One region of the Dyella sp. OK584 genome, then DNA from elsewhere that is predicted to be linked to it. Evidence: predicted binding sites of a transcription regulator. Region 1 holds the regulator's gene; the other holds the start of a gene.
The links. Region 1 encodes sigma-54, which starts transcription at its own class of promoters, with help from an activator protein. Its sites were predicted from a motif close to TGGCACGNGCNTTGC; they were not measured.
Positions count from the first base shown of each region.

Region 2: a site for sigma-54 is predicted at 2,505-2,519, ahead of glnA (type I glutamate--ammonia ligase). Genes of this name have one in related genera too.

Region 1 covers NZ_CM173542.1:29,292-33,686, forward strand. The annotation lists gene AC3CBN_RS00160 (KdsC family phosphatase) at 1-154, shown strand, start outside; gene lptC (LPS export ABC transporter periplasmic protein LptC) at 151-753, shown strand; gene lptA (lipopolysaccharide transport periplasmic protein LptA) at 710-1,285, shown strand; gene lptB (LPS export ABC transporter ATP-binding protein) at 1,289-2,008, shown strand; gene AC3CBN_RS00180 (RNA polymerase factor sigma-54) at 2,132-3,592, shown strand; gene hpf (ribosome hibernation-promoting factor, HPF/YfiA family) at 3,875-4,198, shown strand; gene hprK (HPr(Ser) kinase/phosphatase) at 4,392-4,395, shown strand, end outside.
Region 2 covers NZ_CM173542.1:987,842-992,236, forward strand. The annotation lists gene AC3CBN_RS04360 (autotransporter outer membrane beta-barrel domain-containing protein) at 1-628, opposite strand, end outside; gene glnA (type I glutamate--ammonia ligase) at 1,043-2,458, opposite strand; gene AC3CBN_RS04370 (undecaprenyl-diphosphate phosphatase) at 2,795-3,589, shown strand; gene AC3CBN_RS04375 (LysR family transcriptional regulator) at 3,788-4,395, opposite strand, start outside.

The DNA.
Region 1 (4,395 bases):
CGCGGTGGCTGTGGGTAATGCCCACCCGTGGGTGGTCGAGCAGTCGCACTGGCAAACCCGCCGCACCGGTGGCATGGGCGCTGCCCGCGAAATCTGCGACATGATCCTGCACGCCCAGGGCAAGACCGCCGCAGAGCGGGAGCGCTGGCAGTGAGCTTGCGCGCCTATCTGCGCGACCGGGGTCTCCTGGTGGCCATCGTCCTGATTGGCCTGGCCACCGGTGCGGTCCAGGTGCTGTACATGTGGCTGGCACCCACGCCGAAGGTCAGCGACTTCGTCGGCCCACCACGCTCTGGCTATACGCTCACCAATTTCAGACTGTGGTCGTATGGCGTGGATGGCCTGCCCAGCTTCAACATGGTTGCGCCGCACCTTGAGCGCCGCGAGAACGACGAATCGCTGTACATCAACACGCCCAAGTTCGAGCTGCCCTCCAGTCAGCCGGGCGCGCCGCCCTGGCTGGGCGACTCGCTGTACGCCTGGGTGGACAAGAGCGGTGCCCTGTTGAAACTGCAGGGGCCGGTGTACATGCATCGCGTTGCTTTTGCCGAAAATCCGGCGGCCCAGATACACACTTCCGACGTCACCGCCTGGCCCAAGGAGAACCGCATGGAAACGGCCGCTCCGGCGCAGATGGTGCAGGGCGACAGTACAATGAGCGGGGTTGGCATGCGTGCCAACCTCAATACCAATCACCTGGAGCTGCTCGATGAAAGCCACGGCTCGTTCCCGCCGCGCAAACGCAAGTCCTAAGCTTTCCCTCGGCCTGCTCTGCCTTGGTCTGCTCCTCCTGCAGCCGGCGCTCGCCAAGCAGGACGATCGCAGCCAGCCGATGAATTTCCAGGCGAAGTCCACCGATGCCTACAACGCACCCAACACCATCAGCACGCTGAAAGGCAGCGTGGTGCTGACCCAGGGTACGCTCAAGGTCACCGGCGACGTGGCCAAGGTGCACCTGGACGCCGACACCCAGATCGCGCGCGTGGTTGTCACCGGCAATCCGGCACACATCCAGCAGCTGGACGACAACAACAACCTGATGCAGGGCGACGCGGCGACGCTCGACTACGACAACATCAATGGCATTGCCGTGCTTACCACCAATGCCTCGGTGACGCAGCAGGGCCGCGGCGAGTTCCATGGCGACAAGCTCACCTACAACACCAATACCAGCCTGATCACCGGCGAGAGCGGTGGCGAAGGGGTGGTGCACGGCATGTTCCTGCCCAAGCCCAAGCCGGTTACACCCGCGCCGCAGCCGGCCAAGCCGGCCGAGGGCCATTGATCGATGCTGTCTGCTGAAGGTCTGCAAAAGAGTTTCAAGGCGCGCAAAGTCGTGCGCGACTTCGCCTTCTCCATCCGCGAAGGCGAAGTGGTCGGCCTGCTCGGTCCCAACGGTGCCGGCAAAACTACCTGTTTCTACATGGTGGTGGGCCTGATCGAGGCCGACGCTGGCGTCATCAAGCTGGACAAGCAGGACATCACCGGCCTGCCCATGCACCAGCGCGCCAAGCTCGGCATCGGCTATCTGCCGCAGGAGGCCTCGGTGTTTCGCCGGCTTAGCGTGGCCGACAACATCATGGCTGTGCTCGAACTGCGCGAAGGCTGGGACGAAAAGCGCCGCACCAACGAACTGGAAAGCCTGCTGGACGAGCTGAAGATCGCGCATATCGCCGACCAGAAGGGCATCAGCCTTTCCGGTGGCGAGCGTCGCCGCGTGGAAATCGCCCGCGCGCTGGCCGCCCACCCGCGCTACATGCTGCTGGACGAACCGTTCGCCGGCGTGGATCCGATCTCGGTGGGCGAGATCCAGCGCATCGTGCGCCATCTCAAGGAGCGCGGCATCGGCGTGCTCATTACCGACCACAACGTGCGCGAGACGCTGGGCATCTGCGACCGTGCTTACATCCTCAACGACGGCGAAGTGCTGTCGCGCGGCACGCCAGCGCACATTCTTGCCGACGAAAAGGTGCGCGAAGTCTACCTGGGTCGCGAATTCCGGCTGTAGTTCCGCCTGTAACAGACGGGCTACAGCGATAAACCGGAGGTAGTACGCGATTCGGCCTTTGACCTATGGCCGACCTTCCGACCACGCGTTAGGATGACTTCGAGTTCATCCGACACTTCTGGCATGAAACCCGGACTGCAGTTTCGCCTAAATCAGCAGCTAACGCTGACCCCACAGCTGCAGCAGGCTATCCGCCTCCTGCAGCTGTCTCAGCTGGAGCTGGAAGCGGAACTGCGCCAGATCGCAGAAAGCAATCCGCTGCTTGAGTTTTCCGAGGACAATCCGGAGAACGTCGAAAGCGACGATCGCGACGAGATCGAACCGCCGCCCGCCAGTACCGCCAACACCACCACGGATACCGTGGACGATGCCGAAGCTCCCGAGTGGAGTGACAGCGATGGTGGCGGCGAGGATCCGATCGATTTTTCCGGTAGCAGCGGATCTTCGCGCAACGGCAGCAATAGCGACGAAGACGGCTTCGAGCCACAGAGCGCGGCGCCGGAAACCCTGCAGGAACACCTGCTGTGGCAGCTCAACCTCACCCACATGAGCCCTCGCGATCACACCATCGCCTCGGTGCTGATCGATGCGCTCAATCCCGATGGCTACCTCACCGAAAGCGTGGAATCGCTCATCGGCGCGCTTCCGTCTGGCATCAAGGCCAGTGCCGCCGAAATGGAGCATGTGCGTCGCATGCTGCAGCGCTTCGACCCGACCGGCGTGGCCAGCCTGGACCTTCGCGACTGCCTGCACGTGCAACTCGAGCAGTTCGATCCCGAACTGCCGCAGCGCGAGCTGGCAATGCGTATCGTCGACGGCGAACTGGAATTGCTGGCCCGCAACGACATCGCCCGCCTCGCACGCAAACTGCGCGCCAGCGAGGACGATACCGCCGCGGCCGCCGTACTCATCCGCAGCCTCGACCCGCGCCCCGGCGCGGCGCTGGATGTGACGCCCGTCGAATACGTAGCGCCCGACGTCTACGCGCGCAAGGATGTCGGACGTTGGCGCGTTAGCCTCAACCCAGACTGCCAGCCGCGGCTCGGGCTTAATCAGCATTACTGCGGTTTGATCGCCCAGGCGCGCGGAACCGACGCCAGCTGGATGCGCGGCCAGCTGCAGGAAGCGCGCTGGTTGATCAAGAGCCTTGAATCGCGTGCGGAAACGCTGCTCAAGGTGGCCGAGGCCATCGTGCGCCGGCAGAGCGCCTTCCTCGATTACGGCCCCGAAGCCATGCACCCGCTGGTGCTGCGTGAGGTGGCCGAGGAAGTTGGCATGCACGAGTCCACCATTTCCCGCGTGACCACGCGCAAATACATCCATACGCCGCGCGGCACGTTCGAACTCAAGCATTTCTTCTCCAGCGGCGTGTCCACCGAAGACGGTGGCAGCGCCTCGGCTACTGCCATCCAGGCCATGCTGCGCAAGCTGGTGGATGCCGAGGACTCACGCAAGCCGCTGTCCGACCAGGCCATCGCGGAGGAATTGCATCGCAAGGGCATTCAGGTTGCCCGACGCACCGTGGCCAAATACCGCGAAGCCTTGCGCATTCCCAGCTCCAGCGAGCGTCAGCGCGCTAGCTGATGGTGTCCGTGACAAACCGCCTCCGGGAACTTGGCGGCGAAAAAGCCGTCTCCATTATCTGGAGTGAGTGCATCCGCAGGGAAAGCTGTCATGTCCACGGCGTGAAGACTTTCATAACGCGAACCTGACGACAGAGGTGCATAGTGACTATCCCGACTTGGTGAGGAGGCAGGAAAACCTATCGGAACAATCCCGGGCTTTTGAAGATGTGTCGGCCACGACATAAGCGACCGGCGCATCGCATCCAGCCGCGCCAGCGGCGAGTACCAGAGGAGGCGCAACATGCAAGTTCAGCTCAGCGGTCAGCAGATTGAACTCACCCAGGCTCTTCGAGATCACGTGAATAGCCGGCTCGACCGCCTCACCCGCCTCGATGAAAAAATCCTCAGCCTCAGCATCGTGCTTTCGGTCAACAAGCTGCAGCAGCGCGCCGAAGGGACACTCAACGTGTCCGGCTCCTCCCTGCATGCCGAGGCCCTCGAGAGCGACATGTACGTCTCCATCGACGTTCTGTTCGACAAGCTGGTGACCCAGCTGCGCAAACACCGCGAGAAGATCTGCGACAAGCACCAGCGCGCCGTGCGCGAAGAGCGTCAATACGGCTAGGCTGCTGCCCCGGCCCGCCCCCATCCGGGGCGGGCCGTATCCCCCAAAGCCTCCATCCAAGGCGCCGGCCAGTGCGAACTGGCACAATGTCGATGTAGCCGCCCGGGGCCATGCGGGCCACATCCTGCGGCGCAAAGGAAATGGTTTGGACCGGCTGACCGCCCGACAACTCTACGATGGTGTCCACGAGCGCATGG
Region 2 (4,395 bases), 960 kb from region 1:
CCGTGACCGTGCTACCCGCATCTGCCGCGCCAAGTGCCAGCGCCGTGCCGGCGGCGCCACTTGAGTTGATGGCGGAACTGCCTGACAACACGATGGCGCCACCGGCCTGTGCAACGGCGCCGCGCCCATTGCCGCCATTGAGATTCAGCAGAACGCTGTCGGCGTTGATCGCAGCCCCCACGCCATAGGCTCCCAGCGCGGCACCCGATGAATTGACGTTCACCGTTGCGCCGGCATCGATGTTGATGATGGCCCGCGCATTGATGTTGTTGCTGTTGGCAAGAAGGCCGATGCCGTTGTTGGTGGTGACGGTCAAACCGGCATAGAGCACGTCGACCGTACCGTTATTGGTCTGGATGCCTGTGGCGGATGTCGTGGTGACGTTAATCGCACCCGGCGTGCTGCCAGCCTGCGTATTGAACTGAGCCAGCAATCCGCCGTTGAGCGTCAAGGCACCGCCGGTCGTTGGGATCAGGTTGGCGCCGCCCTGCACCTGCGTATTGCCGCTGGCGGCACCCACGGTCACGGTGCTGTTACGCGTTCCCGTCACGAAGGTGTTGAATGTCTGGGCTTGACTCGCCACAGGAACCATCAACGCCAGCAGCAAGACACGGCTGCGCGCTTGCAAGGCCGTATGGACGGCCAAACGAAGCGGAGTCGCGCGTCGCCTGTCAGGCGCTATGACACCATCATCATTGGGAATCCCGCCACGCCCATCCATAGCCCTTCTCCCCTGGCGATAGAACAAAGCCATTCGCGCGCGCTCGATGTTCGGAGCGCTGGAACCGATGTGGATCCATTGGGACTGACATCTTGGGGGTACGAGCACGGGAAAAAAACCGCATAACTACGTAAGCGCGACTGCGTAGAACAACGGTTCCAGGTCATCTCTAATGTGCTTGCCTGGCGGATCCGACACGCTATTTCAGCATCGACGTGTGCCTGTTACACGAATTGAGGTTGCGCGCATGGATGGGGCCAGCACAAAAACAACGGGCGCCGAAGCGCCCGTTGTTTTTCCCACTCGTAGTGATTTACGCGATCAGAGCGCGTAGTACATCTGGAATTCCAGCGGATGCGTGCTGGCGCGGTAGCGGGTCACTTCCTGCATCTTCACGCCGATGTACGCGTCGATGAAGTCATCGGTGAACACGCCACCGGCCTTGAGGAAGTCGCGATCCTTGTCCAGCGCTTCCAGCGCCTGGTCGAGGCTGGAGCACACCTGCGGGATGTTCTTCTCTTCTTCCGGCGGCAGGTCGTAAAGATCCTTGTCGGCCGGTGCACCCGGATCGATCTTGTTGATGATGCCGTCGAGGCCGGCCATCATCAACGCGGTGAACACGAGGTAGCCGGAGTTCATCGGATCGGGGAAGCGCACTTCGATGCGGCGGCCCTTCGGGCTCGACACGTACGGAATGCGGCAGCTGGCCGAGCGGTTGCGGGCCGAGTAGGCCAGCATCACCGGCGCTTCGAAGCCCGGCACGAGACGCTTGTAGCTGTTGGTGGTGGAGTTGGCGAACGCGTTGATGGCCTTGGCGTGCTTGAAGATGCCGCCGATGTACCACAACGCAGTCTGCGACAAGCCGCCATACAGGTCGCCAGCAAACATGTTGTTGCCGTCCTTGCTCAGCGACTGGTGCACGTGCATGCCGCTGCCGTTGTCGCCGACGATCGGCTTGGGCATGAAGGTGACGGTCTTGCCGTTCTGGTGCGCGACGTTCTTGATGACGTACTTCATCGTCATCAGTTCGTCGGCCTTCTTCACCAGCGTGTTGAAGCGCGTGCCGATTTCGCACTGGCCGGCGTTGGCCACTTCGTGGTGATGCACTTCCACCACCTGACCCAGCGACTCGAGCACCTTGCACATGTCGGCGCGCAGGTCACCCAGCGAATCGACCGGGCTCACCGGGAAATAGCCACCCTTCACGCCCGGACGATGACCGGTGTTGTTGTTGTCGTACTTGTAGCGCGAGCTCCACGCGGCTTCTTCGGAACCGATTTCGTAGAACACGCGGCCCATGTCGTTCTGCCAGCGCACGGAGTCGAAAATGAAGAACTCCGGCTCCGGACCGAAGAAGGCCTGGTCGGCGAGGCCGGTGGACTTGAGGAACGCCTCGCCGCGCTTGGCGATGGAACGCGGGTCGCGGCCGTAGGCCTGCATGGTCGACGGCTCGAGCACGTCGCAATGCAGCACCATCTGGGTGTGCGCACTGAACGGGTCGATGTAGGCAGTGTCCGGATCCGGCATCAGGACCATGTCGGACTCGTTGATGCCCTTCCAGCCAGTGATCGACGAGCCGTCGAACATCTTGCCGTCCTCGAAGGTCGACTCATCGATCTGATGGGCCGGGAACGTGACGTGGTGGTGCTTGCCGAGCATGTCGGCAAAGCGGAAGTCGACGAACTCGACTTCGTGTTCCTGGATCAGATCGAGCACTTTCTGGACGGGGGACGACATGGACAACCTCGGCGGGCTAAAAGTGAGGAAAACGACAAGCGGTTGAGCAAGGTGTGTGCCAAGCCAACCTCTTTTTTTACATCAAAGACTTATGCGAACACGGGCGGTCCTGGTGCAGGCATGTTGCACGAATATGAAACATTCGAATGCACCGTAATAGTGCAATTATCTTCACGCTCGCCGTCCCGACGAAAGCCGGGATGACGAGCCGAGACGACCCGAAAGGTGACGGTACAACCATTCATCCACTGGGCCCAAAAACGCCACACCAGTCCCTTAAGCTATGCCGCTTTGCGCCGGCATGGAACCGGTGTCGCCCAACATTCCGGAGTTCCTGTGAGCGATCTGATCAACGTCATCCTGCTCGGCATCATCGAGGGCATCACCGAGTTTCTGCCCATCTCCAGCACAGGGCACCTGCTGATCGCCGAAAAGTTCGGACTGGGCGAGCGCTCGGACCTGTTCAACGTTGGCATCCAGGCGGGCGCGATCCTGGCGGTGACCTTCATCTACTGGGGCCGTATCTGGCAGCTGTTCACGCAGTGGCGTGATCCGGCCAATCGCGACTACCTGGCCAAGCTGACGGTGGCGTTCCTGATTACCGCGGTACTCGGCTTTATCGCGGTGAAACTGGGCTTCAAGCTGCCCGAAGCGGTGACGCCGGTGGCGTGGGCACTGGTGATTGGCGGTGTGTGGATGCTCGCTGCCGAACGTCTCGCGGCGCGCCAGCCCGATCGCACGCAGGTGACCTGGCGAGTGGCGATTCTGGTTGGCATCGCGCAGATGGTCGCCGGCATTTTCCCTGGCACCTCGCGCTCGGCCGCCACCATCTTCACAGCCATGCTGGCCGGCACCAGCAATCGCGCGGCGGCCACTGAGTTCGCCTTCCTGGTGGGCATTCCCACCATGTACGCGGCCACCGGTTACGAGTTGTTGAAAGTGCTCAAGGAAGGCGGCGTGCACGAGGACTGGACTGCGTTCGGCGTCGGCTTCGTGGTGTCGGCCATCGTGGCCTTCGTGGCGGTGAAGTGGCTGCTCGGCTATATCCGCAGCCATCGTTTCACGCCGTTCGCGATCTATCGCATCGCGCTGGGCATCGCACTGTTGTTGTTCATGCCGACTGGCGCGTAAGCGGGGATCTCACTGTAGGAGCGCACCCTGTGCGCGACCGCGGAGTTATGACGTCACCACTCCGCGAGGCCACCTTCGGTGGATGGCTTATCACTCGGGCCATCCCTGGCCCTCGTCCTACGGGCAGCTTGCGCTGTGCAAACCGGCACTCCTGCCGGTTTGTCGCGCACAGGGTGCGCTCCTACAGAAAAACGTTGATCAGGCGCGAATGCGCTGCGGCTCCGCTGCCACCGCCACCGGCTTCTTGTGCTTCTCCGGCTCATTGGTTCGCTCGAACACTTCGCGCACCCACTCGATGAAGGCCTGCACGCGGGCGGACAGGTGCTTCTTCTGCGGGTAGACGATCCATACCGGCTTACCGGTAGAGATGGTGTCGGTCATCACCAGCTCCAGCTTGCCGAAGTCGAGCATGCAGGCGGCAACGATGTGGGGTGCCTGGGTGATGCCGAGGCCCGACACCACCGCCTGGATCACCGACTCCGCATCATTGATCAACATGTGTGCATCGATGTCGACGGCGACCTGGCCGCTGGGTGTCTCGAACTGCCATTGGCGGGGGCGGCCGTTGGGGAGGATGTAGTTGATGCAGCGGTGCTGCTTGAGGTCCTCGATGCTTTGGGGAGCACCGTGTTTCGCCAGGTAGTCCGGCGAGGCGATCATCACGTTGCGCAAGTAGCCGATCTTGCGGGCGATCAGGCTGGAGTCCTCCAGCGGACCGACACGGACGGCGCAGTCGATGCCCTCCTCGTTGAGGTCGTAGGGGTAATCGCACATCGACAGCTCTAGACGGATATCCGGATAGTGCT